Regions from separate parts of the Streptomyces sp. NPDC047981 genome, predicted to be linked through region 1. Evidence: riboswitches for the same ligand, from Rfam matches in the RefSeq annotation. Region 1 holds a riboswitch; each other region holds the start of a gene.

Region 1 (5,913 bases):
TGTAGAGGACCGTCCACCCCATGCCCGCCCCTCTCCTACGGCCACCGCCGCGGGTCTGGGGCGGGTACGCCGGTCACGACTGCACGTGCAGTCCGAGATTCTCGTAGATCTCCAGCGTCGCGGTGGAGGTGTTCAGCGTGATGAAGTGCAGTCCGGGGACACCCTCGGAGAGCAGACGCGCGCAGAACTCCGTCGCGAACTCGATGCCAATGGAGCGTACAGCGGCTGGATCGTCCTTGACGGCGAGGATGCGGTCTTTCACATCCGACGGGAAGACAGCGTTGCTCAGCTGGGGCAGCCGGTCGAGGGTCTTCACGTTAACAACGGGCATGACTTCAGGGATGATCGGCGTCTCGCAGCCGGCCTTCACCACGCTGTCGCGCATCCGCAGATAGTTCTCGGGATCGAAGAACATCTGGGTGATGGCGTAGTCCGCCCCGGCCCGGCACTTGTCCACGAAGTGACGAATGTCCGTGTCCCAGTCGGTGGACCGCGGGTGCATCTCGGGGAAGGCGGCGACGCCCACGCAGAAGTCGCCGGACTCCTTGATCAGCCGCACGAGGTCGGCGGCGTACCGGACGCCCTCCGGGTGCTCGATCCACTCCCCCAGCGGGTCGCCCGGCGGGTCGCCGCGCAGCGCGAGCATGTTGCGGATGCCGGCGTCGGCGTACTGGCCGAGCACGTTGCGCAGCTCGGCCACCGAGTGATCGACGGCGGTGAGGTGGGCGACGGGGGTGAGGGTGGTGTCCCCGGCGATCTTCTGGGTGGCCTTGACGGTGCCGCCACGCGTGGAACCGCCGGCCCCGTAGGTCACGGAGACGAAGCTCGGGCCGACCGCCTCGACGCGGCGCAGGGCGTTCCAGAGGCTCCGCTCACCCTTCTCCGTCCGGGGCGCGAAGAACTCGAACGAGTACGACGGCTTGCCGGACTCGAGGATCTCGCGGACCGTGCGTGCGCGGTCCGAGCGGGTGGAAGCGGTACCTAGGGCCATACCGGCAGGTTAGACGGGGTGCCGCGGCCCACGAAGTGGTGTCCGAGTCGTGGACACCTTTTTGGACGCCGTTCGGACAGGGTTTCCCTGACGCCCATCGGGGCGTCACGGGGGGGGCCGCGCTACGCGGAGCGCTCGCGGACGCGCTTGGCCAGGCGGGCCGTGGCCGCGGCGGGGTCGTCGGCCTCGGTGATCGCGCGGACGACGACGATGCGGCGGGCGCCCGCCTCCAGGACCTCGTCGAGGGTGGACTCGTCGATGCCGCCGATGGCGAACCAGGGACGGTCCTGCTCCAGGGCGGCCGTGTACCGCACGAGGTCGAGGCCGGGGGCGTACCGCCCGGGCTTGGTGGGGGTGGGCCAGCAGGGGCCGGTGCAGAAGTAGTCCACGCCCGGCTCGGCGGCGGCCGCGTCCACCTCGGACTCGGCGTGGCAGGACCGGCCGACGAGCACTCCCTCGCCGAGGATCTTCCGGGCGGCGGGCACGGGCAGGTCGCCCTGGCCCAGGTGCAGCACGTCGGAGCCGATGGCGTGGGCGACGTCGGCCCGGTCGTTCACCGCGAGGAGCTTGCCGTGCCGGCGGCAGGCCTCGGCGAAGACGGCGAGGTACTCCAGCTCCTCACCGGCCTCCATGCCCTTGTCGCGGAGCTGCACGATGTCCACACCGGAGGAGAGCACGGCGTCGAGGAAGGCCGGCAGGTCCCCCTGGCGCTTGCGGGCGTCCGTGCAGAGGTAGAGCCGGGCGTCGGCGAGCTGCGCGCGAGGCGTGGACATGGGTGGTTCCCCCCGTCGGGTGCGGCGGTCCGAGGGAGCCGGGCGGGCCCGGCCCCCAGGGGCCTCCTGTGGTGTCTTCGGTGCGTGTGCGTCAGACGGCGAGCGCCTGGGCGCGGCGCTTCACCTCCGTGCCGCGATTCTCGCTGAGGGCCTGCGCGGGCGTGCCCGGCAGGGTCGGGTCGGGAGTGAAGAGCCACTCCAGCATCTCTTCGTCGCTGAAGCCGTCGTCCTTCAGGAGGGTCAGGGTCCCGGAGAGGCCCTTGACCACCTTGTCGCCGTCGATGAAGGCGGCGGGCACCTGGAGCGCCTTGTTCTCGCCGCGTCGTACGGCGATGAGCTGGCCCTCCTTGACCAGCTGCCGCACGCGCGTCACCTCGACATCGAGCATTTCCGCGATGTCGGGGAGGTAGAGCCAGGCGGGGACGAGAGCATCGGTCTTTGCGTCAATCTCGGTCACGGGAACAAGCCTGCCATCCCGGGCTGACAGTCGGTAGTCGGGCCGGGGCCGTCCGGCGGATCGGAGCCGGTCGGCCCTCAGACGACCGCCGCCTTCAGGGGGACGGACGGGTCGGCGGCGCGGCCCGGGTCGAGGCGCTCGCCGGACTCGATCAGCTTGCGGCCCTGGGCCAGGTCGCGGGGGCGGCCGACGGCGAGCAGGGCGACGAGGACGCCGTCGTCGAGCCAGAGGGCGGACCAGGAGGCGTCGGCCGGGTCACCGCGTCGGACCAGGGCGGCGGCCGGGCTGTGGTGGCCGGCGTACTGCACGAACCGGCCGAACTGCTCGGACCAGAAGTACGGCACCGGGTCGTAGGCCCGGGGGGCCTCGCCGACGATGTCGGCCGCGACGGTCCGGGGGCCCTGGAGGGCGTTGTCCCAGTGGTGGACGAGGAGCCGGGCGCCGTAGCGGGCGGAGGGGAAGGAGGCGCAGTCGCCGACGGCGTACACGTCGGGCAGGGAGGTGCGGAGCCGGTCGTCGGCGGTGACGGAGCCGTCCGCGCCGAGGGCGATGCCGGAGCCGGTGAGCCACCGGGTGGCGGGCCGGGCGCCGATGCCGACGACGACCGCGTCCGCGGGCAGCCGCCGGCCGTCGGCCAGGACGACCGTGCCGGGTTCGACGGACTCCACGCGCGCGTGGGTGAGGAGTTCGGCGCCGCTCTCCTCGTACCAGCGCGCCATGGGTGCGGCGACCTCGGTGGGCAGCGCGCCGGCGAGCGGGTGGTCGGCGGCCTCGACGACGGTGACCGCGCACCCCGCCTCGCGCGCGGCGGTGGCGAACTCGGCGCCGATCCATCCGGCGCCGACGACCACGATGTCGTGGCGGCGCTCCAGGACGGGCTTGAGCCGTGCCGCGTCGTCCAGGGTGCGCAGCAGGTGGACCCCGGGCACGCCCTCGGTGCCGGGCAGGGTGACCGGTTCGGCGCCGGTGGCGAGGACCAGGACGTCGTACCGGACGGGTCCGGCCTCCGTGTCGATCTCGTGGTCCTCGGCGCGCAGGCCGGTCACGTCGAGGCCGAGCCGCAGCTCGATGGAGAGCGCCTCGAAGTCGACGTCGAAGGCCGAGTCCTCGGCCTTGCCGAGGAGGACCGCCTTGGACAGGGGCGGGCGGTCGTAGGGCTGGTGGGGCTCGGCCCCGATGAGGGTGACCGGTCCGGTGAAGCCCTGTTCGCGCAGGGCGACGGCGGTCTGCACCCCCGCCATCCCGGCGCCCACGACGACGACCCGCTGCTCTTCCCGCTTCTGCTCGCTCACTCGATCACCTTAACTATCTGACGCACCGTCAGGAAGGCAGCTGCTCCACGACGCTGGTACCGGAGCCCTCCTGGGACTCCCATGCCCAGCTCTCCTCCAGTCGAACGCGTCCGTCCGGCAGCTGCACCACGAGGGAGACGCAATGCCCGGAAGAGGTCGTTCCGTCCCGCTTCAACTGCACGTACCGGAAGTCGAGCCGGTCCCCCGCGCGCGTGCCGACGAGGTTTCCCCGCACCACGTCACCGCCCGCGTACTCGGCCCAGACGCTGCCGTCCTCCTCGTGGTACGTGAACCGGGTACGCGTCCCGACCTGACCGGGGGCCTGGTCGGCGACGGGGGCGAGGACGAGGCCGTCGAGAGATCGAGCCACGGGTGAGGCTCCCTTACTGGGCGTCGGGGGCTGGGGTTAGGCTGACCGTCAACGTAGAGCACTCGCGGGAGCCCGGACGCACCGGGCTGAGAGGGAGGCTGACCGGCCTCCGACCGTACGAACCTGATCCGGGTCATGCCGGCGAAGGGAGGGGCTGGACGCCCATGTCGCGTACACGCGGCACATGCCGCACATCGGACGTTCTCGTCATCGGGGGCGGAATCATCGGCCTGGTCACGGCCTGGCGGTCCGCGCAGCGCGGACTGTCCACGGCGGTCGTGGACCCCGAACCGGGCGGCGGGGCCGCCCGGGTGGCGGCCGGGATGCTCGCCGCCGTCACCGAACTCCACTACGGCGAGGAGACCCTGCTCGCCCTCAACCTCGCCTCCGCGCAGCGCTACCCCGCGTTCGTCGCCGAACTCCAGGAGGCCACAGGACACGACGTCGGCTACCGCGCCTGCGGCACGCTGGCCGTCGCGCTCGACGCCGACGACCGGGCCCATCTGCGGGAGCTGCACGCCCTCCAGATCCGCTCCGGCCTGGAGTCGGAGTGGCTCAGCGGGCGCGACTGCCGCCGTCTTGAGCCGATGCTGGCACCGGGCGTGCGCGGCGGGCTGCGGGTCGACGGCGACCACCAGGTCGATCCGCGCCGGCTCGCCGCCGCGCTCGTCACGGCCTGCGAGCGGGCCGGGGTGGTCTTCCACCGGAGCCTCGCCGAGAGCCTGACGGTGGTGCGGGACCGGGCCACGGGCGTGACGCTCGCCGACGGCTCCGCCCTGGAGGCGGAGCAGGTCGTGCTGGCGGCAGGCAGCCTCAGCGGCCGGCTCGCGGGCGTGCCCGCGGAGGTCCTGCCGCCCGTACGCCCCGTCAAGGGACAGGTGCTCCGGCTCACCGTGCCGCCCGCGTTCGCGCCGTTCCTGTCCCGGACCGTCCGCGCGGTCGTGCGCGGCAGCCACGTCTACCTGGTGCCGCGCGAGAACGGCGAGCTGGTCGTCGGCGCGACCAGCGAGGAGCTGGGCTGGGACACCACCGTCACGGCGGGCGGGGTGTACGAGCTGCTCCGCGACGCCCACGAACTCGTCCCCGGCCTCACCGAGCTGCCGCTCACCGAGACCCTGGCCGGCCTGCGCCCCGGGTCGCCGGACAACGCGCCGCTGCTCGGCCCGACCGCGCTCGACGGCCTGCGGCTGGCCACCGGGCACTACCGCAACGGTGTCCTGCTCACCCCGGTCACCGGTGACGTCATGGCCGCGTTCCTCGCCACCGGCGTGCTTCCGGACGAGGCCCGCCCCTTCACTCCCCGCCGCTTCTCCCCCGTACGACAGGAGCAGCCCGCATGACCGCCCCGCAGACCACCGTCTCCGTCAACGGCGAGGCGCGCGTCCTCGCCGCGCCCACCACCCTCGACGCCCTGGTCACCACCCTGACCGCCGCGCCCACCGGCGTCGCGGCGGCCGTCAACGAGACCGTCGTACCCCGCAGCCAGTGGTCCGCGACCGTCCTCGGCGAGGGCGACCGGGTCGAGGTCCTCACCGCCGTACAGGGAGGCTGACCGCCATGTCCGACGACACCTTCCTCCTCGGCGGTACGGAGTTCTCCTCCCGGCTGATCCTCGGCACGGGCGGCGCCCCGAGCCTGGAGATCCTCGAACGCTCCCTCGCCGTCAGCGGCACCGAGCTGACCACCGTCGCCATGCGGCGACTGGACCCGACCGTGCGCGGCTCGGTCCTCTCCGTCCTGGAGAAGCTCTCGATCCGCGTCCTGCCGAACACGGCGGGCTGCTACACGGCGGGCGAGGCGATCCTGACCGCGCGGCTCGCCCGTGAGGCGCTCGGCACCGACTGGATCAAGCTGGAGGTCATCGCCGACGAGCGGACCCTGCTGCCGGACCCGGTGGAGACGCTCGACGCGGCCGAGACGCTGGTCGACGACGGCTTCATCGTCCTGCCGTACACCAACGACGACCCGGTCCTCGCGCGGAAGCTGGAGGACGTGGGGTGCGCGGCGGTCATGCCGCTCGGCTCCCCGAT
Region 2 (5,913 bases), on a different contig from region 1:
CGCAAGGCCAAGGAGACCATCGACAAGCTGGTCAAGGACGGCGAGGTCGGCGAGGACGAGGGCCGCCGCGGCGAGAAGGAGCTCGACGACACCACCGCGAAGTACGTCGCGCAGGTGGACGAGCTGCTGAAGCACAAGGAAGCCGAGCTGCTCGAGGTCTGATGAACGACTCTTCCTGGGGGGCCCCGGCCGGTTCCGGCTACTGGGGGCCCGACCAGGGGCCTGCCCCGGCGGGTCCCGCATACGATGGGCTGCAGGCGGCGCAGACTCGGCCCATGCCCATCGTGCCCGACGTCCCCGCCGGCGATCACCAGGACGAGCACGGCCGGGGGGCCGCTCAGCCGAGCGGTCCCCTGTTCCGTGACGAGACGCCGAACGAGCACCCGCAGGAGCCCATGTCCAGCCCGAACCGGCCCGCGACCCCGCAGAAGAAGAGCGCGGGGCGCGACCTGGGCGCGGCCATAGGGGTCGGGGTCGGGCTCGGCGCCGTCATCATCGCGTCCCTCTTCATCTGGAAGGCCGCGTTCGTCGGCGTCATCGCCGTCGCCGTCGTGGTCGGTCTCTGGGAGCTCACCTCCCGCCTCCAGGAACGCAAGGGCATCAAGGCCCCGCTCGTCCCGCTGGCGGTCGGTGGCGCGGCGATGGTCGTGGCCGGCTATGTCCGCGGTGCGGAGGGGGCCTGGGTCGCCATGGCCCTGACCGCCCTCGCGGTCCTCGTGTGGCGCATGACGGAGCCGCCCGAGGGCTATCTGAAGGACGTCACGGCGGGCGTCTTCGCCGCGTTCTACGTGCCGTTCCTGGCCACGTTCGTGGCGCTGATGCTCACGGCCGACGACGGCCCGGAGCGGGTCCTCACGTTCCTGCTGCTCACGGTCGTCAGCGACACCGGCGCGTACGCGATCGGCTGGCGCTTCGGCAAGCACAAGCTGGCACCGCGCATCAGCCCCGGCAAGACCCGCGAGGGCCTGCTCGGAGCGGTGGCGTTCGCGATGGCGGCGGGCGCGCTGTGCATGGAGTTCCTGATCGACGACGGCACGTGGTGGCAGGGCCTGCTGCTCGGCCTCGCGGTGGCGGCGAGCGCGACGCTCGGCGACCTCGGCGAGTCGATGATCAAGCGTGACCTCGGCATCAAGGACATGGGCACGCTGCTGCCCGGCCACGGCGGCATCATGGACCGCCTGGACTCCCTGCTGCCGACGGCCCCGGTGGTCTGGCTGCTCCTGGTGCTCTTCGTCGGCACCACCTGACCTGCGCGTTCTGAGGTGAAGGGCCCGTTGCCCACAGGCTGCGGGCCCTTCGCCGTTCCTCCACGGCACCCGTGCCACCATGCCCACGCTCGGAGAACCCACCGGGCGTGGGCCGCGCGTCGCGTCATGCCGCACCTGAGCGGGCTGGTCAGGCGCTTGCGGCCTCTCCGACCACGTCGACGATCCGCGAGACCCACTTCCGCACCTGATGCCACCGGTTGCAGTACCGGCGAGAGCGCCACCACGACCGGTACACCAGCTGTCGCCCGCACCACTTGCACGGCTTCGTACGCTTGCTCTGATCCCCCATGGCCGGTGACTCTAGCGGCCACCTCCGACATCGGCCCGGCCGCGCGGACTGTGGCGCATCACGCAGACGGTGCCCGAACGAGCCCGGTCCACAGGGTGAGCTGCTGTTCCGGGCCGTCCCGGGGCCGCCATCGGGCACCGACGGCCACCACCGGTCACCACCCGGCAGCGCGACGGCCCAGGGACAGTGGGTTCCGTCTGCGACACTGGTACCACCATGCCCAAGCCCGGAGAACTCACTTTCGTCGCCCCGCGCGGAGCCAAGAAGCCGCCGCGGCACCTTGCCGACCTCACGCCCGCCGAGCGCAAGGAGGCCGTCGCCGCGATCGGCGAGAAGCCGTTCCGCGCCAAGCAGCTGTCCACGCACTACTTCGCGCGGTACGCCCACGACCCCGCCGAGTGGACCGACATCCCCGCCGCCTCGCGCGAGAAGCTGCAGGGGGAGCTGCTGCCCGACCTGATGTCGGTGGTCCGGCACATCTCGTGCGACGACGACACCACCCGTAAGACCCTGTGGAAGCTGCACGACGGCACGCTCGTCGAGTCCGTGCTGATGCGGTACCCGGACCGGGTCACCATGTGCATCTCCTCCCAGGCCGGCTGCGGGATGAACTGCCCGTTCTGTGCCACCGGGCAGGCCGGGCTCGACCGGAACCTGTCGACGGCCGAGATCGTGCACCAGATCGTCGACGGCATGCGTGCCCTGCGTGACGGGGAAGTGCCCGGTGGGCCGGCGCGGCTCAGCAACATCGTCTTCATGGGCATGGGCGAGCCGCTCGCCAACTACAAGCGGGTCGTCGGCGCCATCCGCCGGCTCACCGACCCCGAGCCGGACGGGCTCGGGCTCTCGCAGCGCGGGATCACCGTCTCCACCGTGGGCCTCGTCCCGGCGATGCTGCGCTTCGCCGACGAGGGCTTCAAGTGCCGGCTCGCCGTCTCGCTGCACGCCCCCGACGACGAGCTGCGCGACACCCTCGTGCCCGTCAACACGCGCTGGAAGGTCCGCGAGGTCCTCGACGCCGCGTGGGAGTACGCCGAGAAGTCCGGGCGCCGGATCTCCATCGAGTACGCGCTCATCCGCGACATCAACGACCAGGCGTGGCGGGGCGACCTGCTCGGGCGGCTGCTCAAGGGCAAGCGGGTCCATGTGAACCTGATTCCGCTGAACCCGACGCCCGGGTCCAAGTGGACCGCGTCCCGGCCCGAGGACGAGAAGGCCTTCGTCGAGGCCATCGCGTCCCATGGCGTGCCCGTCACCGTCCGTGACACCCGTGGTCAGGAGATCGACGGTGCCTGTGGACAGCTGGCGGCCTCGGAGCGCTGACCTTGTAGTCTGTGCTCGAACACATCTCCATATTCCGACAGGGGAGCGCCACAGCGCTGAGAGTGCGGTCACGGACCGCAGACCCTCTGAACCTCGCCCAGGTCATTCTGGGTAGGAAGTTCGGTCGCAACTCAAGCTGTTGCGCCCTGCCCACCCTCCGGTGGGCAGGGCCGCGTCTCTTCCTGGTCACACCCAGGAGGAATTTCCGTGAGCACCAAGAAGATGGCCGCCGCCGCGATCGCCGCGGCGCTGGGCGTCACCACCCTCGCCGCCTGCGGCACCGAGGACATCAGGGACGCGGCCGGCAAGAGCGGTGAGCCCACGCCGAAGACCGTGACCCTCGTCAGCCACGACTCCTTCAACGCCTCCAAGGAGGTCCTGGCGGAGTTCACCAAGCAGACCGGCTTCACCGTCAAGGTCCTCAAGAGCGGTGACGCGGGCGTCGCCGTCAACAAGGAGATCCTCACCAAGGGCTCCCCGCAGGGAGACGTCTTCTTCGGCGTCGACAACACCCTGCTCTCCCGTGCGCTCGACAACGGGATCTTCGTCCCGTACGAGGCGAAGGGTCTGGACGCGGTCGCGCCCGAGACGCGGCTCGACAAGGAGCACCGCGTCACCCCGATCGACACCGGCGACATCTGCGTCAACTACGACAAGAAGTACTTCGCCGACAAGAAGCTCGCGCCCCCGCAGACCTTCGACGACCTGGCCAAGCCGGAGTACAAGAACCTGCTCGTGGTCGAGAACCCCGAGAAGTCCTCCCCGGGCCTCGGTTTCCTGCTCGGCACCGCCGCCCAGTACGGCGACGACGGCTGGCAGGACTACTGGACGAAGCTCAAGGCCAACGGCGTGAAGGTCGTCGACAGCTGGGAGCTCGCCTACAACCAGGAGTTCTCCGGCTCCGCCGGCGGCAAGCAGGCCAAGGGCGACCGGCCGCTGGTCGTCAGCTACGCCTCCAGCCCGCCGGTCGAGGTCCTCTACGCCGACCCGCAGCCGAAGGAAGCGCCCACCGGCGTCTCCACCGGCACCTGCTTCCGGCAGATCGAGTTCGCCGGGCTGCTGAACGGGGCGAAGAACCCCGAGGGCGGCAAGGCGCTGATCGACTTCCTGATCTCCAAGAAGTTCCAGGAGGACATGCCGCTGCAGATGTTCGTCAACCCGGTGACGAAGGAAGCCCAGCTGCCCGAGCTGTTCACGAAGCACGGTGTGGTGATCGACAAGCCGCAGACCATGGCGCCCGAGAAGATCGCCGAGAAGCGTGACCAGTGGATCCAGTCGTGGTCCTCGACCGTTCTGAAGTAGTCCCCGACCGCCGGGGAAGCGCGGCGCGGCTCGGCCTGATGGTCGTGCCCGTCGCCTTCTTCGCGCTCTTCTTCGCGTGGCCCGTCGCCTCGATCGTCGAGCGCGGGCTGCGCGTCGACGGGGCGTGGGAGTTCGGCCGGTTCGGCGAGACGCTGACCCGGCCGGAGATCCTCGACGTCCTCTGGTTCACCCTCTGGCAGGCGCTCGCCTCCACCGCGCTGACCCTGCTGATAGCCCTGCCCGGGGCGTACGTCTTCGCGCGCTTCGACTTCCCCGGCAAGGGGCTGCTGCGCGCCGTCGTCACCGTCCCCTTCGTGATGCCGACCGTCATGGTCGGTACGGCCTTCCTCGCCCTCGTCGGCCGCGGCGGGCTGCTCGACGAACTGTGGGGCGTCCGCCTCGACACCACCGTCTGGGCCATCCTCCTCGCCCACGTCTTCTTCAACTACGCCGTCGTCGTCAGGACCGTCGGCGGACTGTGGGCGCAGCTCGACCCCCGCCAGGAGGAGGCCGCCCGCGTCCTCGGCGCCTCCCGTTTCACCGCCTGGCGGACGGTGACGCTGCCCGCGCTCGCCCCCGCCGTCGGAGCGGCGGCGCTGATGGTCTTCCTCTTCACCGCCGGCTCCTTCGCCGTCGTCCAGATCCTCGGCGGACCGGCGTACTCCACCCTGGAGACCGAGATCTACCGGCAGACGGTCGACCGCTTCGACCTGACGACGGCCGCCGTGCTCACGATCGTCCAGTTCGTCGCCGTCGGCGTCGTCCTCGCCGTGCACGCCCGGACGGTACGGCGGCGGGAGACGGCCCTGAAGCTCGTACCGCCCGAGCAGACCGCCCGCCGGATCACCGGGATCGGCCAGTGGGCCCTCTTCGGGGGTGTCCTCGTCTCGATCGTCCTGCTGCTCGTCCTTCCGCTCGCCGTGCTGATCGAGCGCTCCTTCGCCACCCCCGACGGGTACGGGCTCGACTACTACCGGGCCCTGCAGTCCACCGACCCCTCCGGCACGTTCCTCGTGCCCCTGGTCGACACGATCGGGAACTCCCTGCGGTACGCCGTCGTCGCCACCGCGATCGCCCTGGTGATCGGGGGACTCGCCGCCGCCGCGCTCACCCGGCGGGCAGGGCGGCTCGTGCGCGGCTTCGACGCGCTGCTGATGCTGCCGCTCGGGGTGTCGGCGGTGACGGTCGGCTTCGGCTTCCTGATCACCCTGGACGAGCCGCCGTTCGACCTGCGGGCGAGCTGGATCCTCGTGCCGCTCGCGCAGGCCCTGGTCGGTGTCCCCTTCGTCGTGCGGACCATGCTGCCCGTCCTGCGCGCGGTGGACGAGCGGCTGCGGGAGGCGGCGGCCGTCCTCGGGGCCTCGCCGCTGCGTGCCTGGCGCGAGGTCGACCTGCCGCTGGTGCGGCGGGCGCTGCTCATCGCGGCCGGGTTCGCCTTCGCCGTCTCGCTCGGCGAGTTCGGCGCGACCGTCTTCATCGCCCGGCCCGACAACCCGACGCTGCCGGTCGCCGTCGCCCGGCTCCTCGGCCGGCCGGGTGAGCTCAACTACGGCCAGGCCATGGCCCTTTCGACGATTCTGATGGTGGTGTGCGCGGTGTCCCTGCTGCTCCTCGAACGGCTCCGCGTCGACCGGGCCGCCTCCGGCTCAGGGGAGTTCTGATGCTGCGCTTCGAGGACGTGACCGTACGGTTCGGGGAGCGGGCCGTGGTCGACTCCGTGGACCTGGAGGT
Region 3 (5,913 bases), on a different contig from region 1:
CAAGGTGTTGATCTTCGTCGCTCTGGTCGGTGGACTGATCTACGTCGTACGGAAGTTCATGTCCTCCTCGACCTCACGCGAGGACTGGTAGCACGATCTACCCGCCGGTACAGGGGCGTCGGGCGGGCGTTAGCCCGCCCGAGGGACGCGGTCCTGGAAACCAGGGGCAGGCTTAGGAGCTGCCATTAGAGTGGAAAATCTCTGCCGCACCGGGGAAATCCGGCCACGCCTTCCGCGCTGATATTCGCGGATGTCCACCGTCCCGGGCGGGTCCGCCACCGGACCCCACCGGTTCCCGGGCCGCGGCGGGCGCGCGGGGGCGGCCCCCGCGGGCGGGTGCACGGCACCCGTCGTGACGCCTGGGGGTGACCTTTGGCCACGGCTACGCAGTCCGCTGCTCCTACGTTGATCGGCTCGGTGCAGCGGGCACTGAGACTCTTGGAGGCCGTGGGTTCCCACGAGGACGGGGCCCCTGCCAAACAGCTGGCGCGCGAGGCCGGCCTCCCGCTGCCCACCGCGTACCACCTGCTCCGCACCCTGACCCACGAGGGCTATCTACGCCGGGAGAAGGGTGTGTTCGTCTTCGGCGACGCGGCAGGTCGTCTCGCCGGTGGCGGAGTTCTGCAGAATCGTCGCACCAAGATCGAAGACTCTCTCGCGCACTGGCGCGACGAGATCGGGGTCCCCGTCTACTTCGCGATCTACCGCGAGGGCGAGATCGAGCTCGTCGCCGTCGCCGACACCCCCGCCGCACCCGCCGTGGACGAGTGGGCCGACTTCCGCGAGACGGGACACGCGCACGCGATCGGGCAGTGTCTGCTCAGCCAACTGGATTTGAAGAGTCGTCAAGACCACCTCGACCGCCATCCCGTGGAAGCCATCACTCCGTACACGGTGCGTAACCGGAGTGCCCTTTTGGATCGTTTGGGCGGAATGGGGCGAATGGAACCCCTGGTAGAGCGTCAGGAATATGCGCTCGGCACGGTCTGTGCCGCGATCCCCATCACTGCGGGGTCCACGGCGGCCGCCATGGCGATTTCCCTCCCCCTTCACCAGGCAGAACGGTTGCTGCCCGCAGTCGACCGGCTACGGAACGAGATCGGAATGCTCCTCAGTTCCTTCGCGTTCTCTATCAGTATCTGAAAAATCACTCCTTGTGATCTGCTAGCCGTTCCAGCACGATTGCGTCAAGAGGGCCATGGGGGATCATTCCTGGCCGTTTTGATCACGCTTTCAGCAGCCGTGTTTACACAACTGCTCCATCTACTGCGGGGTACATGATGCGAGAGTCGGTTCAGGCCGAGGTCCTGATGAGCTTCCTCGTCTCCGAGGAGCTCTCCTTCAGGATCCCGGTGGAGCTGCGTTACGAGACCCGGGATCCCTACGCGGTGCGAATGACGTTCCACCTTCCCGGAGACGCCCCTGTGACCTGGGCATTCGGCCGCGAGCTGCTGCTCGACGGGATCAACAGGCCGAGCGGCGACGGCGATGTGCACATCGCGCCGACCGACCCCGAGGGCCTTTCGGACGTCGCCATCCGGCTCCAGGTCGGCGGCGACCGCGCCCTGTTCCGGGCCAGCGCGCCGCCGCTCGTCGCCTTCCTCGACCGGACGGACAAGCTGGTGCCGCTCGGTCAGGAACGGACACTGGGCGACTTCGAGGACAACCTCGAGGCAGCGCTCGGTCGGATTCTCGCGGAGGAGAACGCCGGCTGACCGGTCGGCGCGCTCCGGCGCGCTGCGGGGCCGGCGGTCCCGGACGGATCCGGACGGACCCGGTCACCGGACGGCGGCCGGCAGCCGACCCCGGCTACTTCGCCCGGCGCCGGCGCCCGCCCCTGGATGAACGCTTCTCCAGCCCGCCGGCTCGGCCTCGGCCCAGCCCACCCGGTCCGCCCGGTGCGCCAGGTCCGCCCGGCCGGTCCGCCGAGACGACGAGCGCGGCGAGAGCGGTCGTGACCGGCACGGAGGCGACCAGGCCGATCGATCCCACCAGCGTGCGGACGATCTCCTCCGCGACCAGCTCGCTGTTGGCGACGGTCCCCACGCTGCTCTGCGCGATGGAGAAGAGCAGCAGCAGCGGCAGGGCCGCGCCGGCGTACGCGAGGACCAGCGTGTTCACCACGGACGCGATGTGGTCACGGCCGATCCTGATGCCCGCCCGGTACAGCCCACGCGGGCCCAGACGGGGATCGGCCTGGTGCAGCTCCCACACCGCCGAGGTCTGGGTCACCGTCACATCGTCGAGGACACCCAGCGAACCGATGATGATGCCCGCGAGCAGCAGACCGGACATGTCGATGTCCGGGTAGAGGCCGTGGATCAGGCCGGTGTTGTCGTCCGTGTTGCCGCTCAGCGAGGCCCAGCTGATGAAGAACGAGCCGAGCAGACCGATCAACAGCAGCGAGATCAGCGTCCCGAGCACCGCGACGGAGGTCCGGGCGGACAGGCCGTGGCACATGTAGAGCGCGATCAGCATGATCGCGCTCGACCCGACCACCGCCACCACCAGCGGATTCGACCCCTGAAGGATCGCCGGGAGGATGAAGAAGGTCAGCAGCAGGAAACTCACGGCGAGCGAGATCAAGGCCATCACCCCGCGCATCCGGCCGACCAGCACGACCGCCACGGCGAAGATCAGGGCGAGCACCGCCAACGGCACCTTGCGGTTCACGTCCGTCACCGAGTACTGCAGATCACGCGGAGCGTCCGGCGCGTACGCCACCACCACGCCCTGGCCCTCGTCCAGTTGGCGCGGCGCGTCCGGCTGCACGATCTCGGTGAACGTACGGCCCTTGTCCGGACCGCTCGTGACCTCGATCGTCGCCTTCTCGCACTCTCCCTGCTGGGCGTTGACCGCCTCGCGCCCCTGGGGGGTCGAGGTGTCGCCGGTCGGCGGGACCTGGGCGGCGTTCACATCCTGGCAGTCGACCTTCTCCACCGAGACGACCTTGCCCTGGTACGTCTGCCGGTCGAAGCCGACGCCGGTGCGCTCGTGCTCCGGAGCGCCGCCCGGCCACAGCACCACGAGCCCGACCACCACCGCCGTGGCGAACGGGATCAGGACAGCCGCGATGACCCTGCGCAGATGCCGGGAGACGGGCGCGGCCGGCCCATGACTGTGCGTATGGCCGTGCCCGTGACCCGCGTCGCCATGGGTGGCAGGGCCGTCATGACGGTCGGGTTCGGGGGTCTGCTGCTCGGAAGTCACCGACCGATCATCGCAAGAACGGTGGGGGCCCACTGTTCAGCACGGCCGGATTGACGCTAGCGTGGTGACACCTTTGCACACGCGGGAGCTCGGAGCACCGGGCTGAGAGGGCGCTGATCACCGTACACGCGTACTGGACGTACGTACGGGAAGAGGCTGCGCCGACCGCCGAACCTGTTACCGGGTAATGCCGGCGTAGGGAGATCGGTCTCATGACCATTCAGGATGCACGCACGCCTGCCACCAGCGAGAACGACGGCCAGGACGAGCGCAAGCCGGGCTGGCACAAGGGATACGTCGAGGGCTCGCGCCCCGACATCCGCGTGCCTGTCCGGCAGGTGCACCTCACCAACGGCAAGGACGTGACGCTGTACGACACGTCCGGTCCGTACACCGACCCCACCATCGACACCGACGTACGGCGGGGCCTGCCGCCGCTGCGCGAGAACTGGATCATCTCTCGGGGCGACACCGAGGAGTACGCGGGCCGCCCGGTCCGTCCCGAGGACGACGGCATCAAGCACACCTCGCCGCGGGGCGGCGGGCTGAAGAACCTCGACGCCGTCTTCCCGGGGCGGCCGCGGCTGCCGCGCCGGGGCCGCGGCGGCGAGGCCGTGACCCAGCTCGCGTACGCCCGCCGGGGCGAGATCACCCCTGAGATGGAGTACGTCGCGATCCGCGAGAACGTCTCCCCCGAGGTCGTACGGGAGGAGATCGCGGCGGGGCGGGCCGTGCTTCCGGCCAACGTCAACCACCCGGAGATCGAGCCGATGATCATCGGCAAGCGGTTCCTGGTGAAGGTCAACGCCAACATCGGCAACTCCGCCGTCACCTCCTCGATCGAGGAGGAGGTGGAGAAGATGACCTGGGCGACCAGGTGGGGCGCCGACACGGTCATGGACCTCTCCACCGGCCGCAACATCCACACCACGCGCGAGTGGGTGCTGCGCAACTCTCCCGTGCCGATCGGCACCGTGCCGCTCTACCAGGCCCTGGAGAAGGTCGACGGGAAGGCCGAGGAGCTGACCTGGGAGATCTACAAGGACACCGTCATCGAGCAGGCCGAGCAGGGCGTCGACTACATGACGGTCCACGCCGGCGTGCTGCTGCCGTACGTCCCGCTGACCGCCCGTCGCAAGACCGGCATCGTCTCGCGCGGCGGCTCGATCATGGCCGCCTGGTGCCTCGCGCACCACAAGGAGAACTTCCTCTACACGAACTTCGAGGAGCTCTGCGAGATCCTCGCGACGTACGACGTCACGTACTCGCTGGGCGACGGCCTGCGCCCCGGCTCGATCGCGGACGCCAACGACGACGCGCAGTTCGCGGAGCTGCGCACGCTGGGTGAGCTGAACACGATCGCCAAGCGGCACAACGTGCAGACGATGATCGAGGGCCCGGGGCACGTCCCGATGCACAAGATCAAGGAGAACATCGACCTTCAGCAGGAGATCTGCGAGGAGGCGCCGTTCTACACGCTCGGCCCGCTGACCACGGATGTCGCGCCCGCGTACGACCACATCACCTCGGGCATCGGCGCCGCGATGATCGCCTGGTGGGGTACGGCGATGCTCTGCTACGTCACGCCCAAGGAGCACCTGGGGCTGCCCAACCGCGACGACGTGAAGACGGGCGTCATCACGTACAAGATCGCGGCGCACGCCGCCGACCTGGCCAAGGGGCACCCGGGGGCGCAGGAGTGGGACGACGCGCTGTCGGACGCGCGGTTCGAGTTCCGCTGGGAGGACCAGTTCAACCTGGCGCTCGACCCGGACACGGCCCGTGAGTTCCACGACGAGACGCTGCCGGCCGAGCCCGCGAAGACCGCGCACTTCTGCTCGATGTGCGGTCCGAAGTTCTGCTCGATGAAGATCAGCCGCAGCATCACGGAGCAGTTCGGCGGCGACGCGGACGCCACCCCGGCGGAGATCGAGGCCGGGATGCTGGAGAAGTCCAAGGAGTTCGCGGCCTCCGGCAACCGCGTCTACCTTCCGCTGGCTGACTGAGTCCGCGCGAACGAGGCTGACCGACGGCATTCCGGGGGGAGTCGTCGGTCAGCCTTCGCCATGCCGCGGCGCTCCGCGCCGTCCCCTCACGCCGGGCCGGTGTAGTCCGGGCCGGTGGCGTCGGGACTGGTGAAGTCCGGGCTCGTGAAGTCGGGGCCCGTGTAGTCGGGGCTCGTGAAGGTCGGACGGGTCGTGGACGAGCCTTCGTTCGGGCTGGAGAAGTCCGGTCCGCTGTAGCCGATCTTCGGTATGCGGTCGGTGCGGGGCGCGGGCACGGGCGGCGGGGCCGACGGTCCGGGCGCGGCCAGGGCCTCGCGCAGGAACGGCAGGATGCCCCGTTCCAGCAGGGCGCGACGCCATGCCTCCCGGGCGCGGGACAGTTCGTCGTCCTCTTCCCGGTGGTGTGGATCGCTCGCGGCCACCTCCGTGGAGCGGTTGCGCAGTGCCGTGACCAGCAGCCCGACGGCGGCGCAGAACAGTCCGGCGGCGGCGACGGCCCCGAAGAACCAGCCGGCCGTCAGCAGGGTGTCGGCGACCGCGAGCGAGGGCGCGATGAGCTTGAGCACGGCCCCGACCAGCAGGAATATCAGCGCGGCGGGCCCGGCGAGGACCGGCGCGAGGACGGTGACGATCGCGACGATGCCCGCTCCCGGGCCGCCGCTCGCCCCGTCGCCGTCCGCCGTCAGGACGGCGCCCA

The links. Region 1 has a riboswitch for thiamine pyrophosphate ahead of thiO (glycine oxidase ThiO). Riboswitches for the same ligand answer to the same signal wherever they lie in the genome.
Region 2: it holds a riboswitch for thiamine pyrophosphate, as region 1 does, so the genes downstream of both, AB0E14_RS13115 (thiamine ABC transporter substrate-binding protein) here and thiO (glycine oxidase ThiO) in region 1, are expected to answer to the same signal.
Region 3: it holds a riboswitch for thiamine pyrophosphate, as region 1 does, so the genes downstream of both, thiC (phosphomethylpyrimidine synthase ThiC) here and thiO (glycine oxidase ThiO) in region 1, are expected to answer to the same signal.

Annotation. Positions count from the first base shown of each region.
Region 1 covers NZ_JBEZNQ010000032.1:77,851-83,763, reverse strand. Annotated here, with positions in the region: gene AB0E14_RS20660 (hypothetical protein) at 1-22, opposite strand, end outside; gene metF (methylenetetrahydrofolate reductase [NAD(P)H]) at 74-991, opposite strand; gene thiE (thiamine phosphate synthase) at 1,114-1,764, opposite strand; gene AB0E14_RS20645 (Rv2175c family DNA-binding protein) at 1,856-2,221, opposite strand; gene AB0E14_RS20640 (FAD-dependent oxidoreductase) at 2,299-3,513, opposite strand; gene AB0E14_RS20635 (hypothetical protein) at 3,542-3,883, opposite strand; TPP riboswitch at 3,938-4,050, shown strand; gene thiO (glycine oxidase ThiO) at 4,048-5,223, shown strand; gene thiS (sulfur carrier protein ThiS) at 5,220-5,435, shown strand; gene AB0E14_RS20620 (thiazole synthase) at 5,441-5,913, shown strand, end outside.
Region 2 covers NZ_JBEZNQ010000017.1:80,594-86,506, reverse strand. Annotated here, with positions in the region: gene frr (ribosome recycling factor) at 1-162, shown strand, start outside; gene AB0E14_RS13125 (phosphatidate cytidylyltransferase) at 162-1,247, shown strand; gene rlmN (23S rRNA (adenine(2503)-C(2))-methyltransferase RlmN) at 1,774-2,880, shown strand; TPP riboswitch at 2,910-3,016, shown strand; gene AB0E14_RS13115 (thiamine ABC transporter substrate-binding protein) at 3,103-4,182, shown strand; gene AB0E14_RS13110 (iron ABC transporter permease) at 4,221-5,843, shown strand; gene AB0E14_RS13105 (ABC transporter ATP-binding protein) at 5,843-5,913, shown strand, end outside.
Region 3 covers NZ_JBEZNQ010000013.1:15,135-21,047, forward strand. Annotated here, with positions in the region: gene AB0E14_RS10460 (DUF5326 family protein) at 1-91, shown strand, start outside; gene AB0E14_RS10465 (helix-turn-helix domain-containing protein) at 373-1,143, shown strand; gene AB0E14_RS10470 (SsgA family sporulation/cell division regulator) at 1,281-1,715, shown strand; gene AB0E14_RS10475 (YibE/F family protein) at 1,810-3,243, opposite strand; TPP riboswitch at 3,282-3,429, shown strand; gene thiC (phosphomethylpyrimidine synthase ThiC) at 3,423-5,216, shown strand; gene AB0E14_RS10485 (hypothetical protein) at 5,303-5,913, opposite strand, start outside.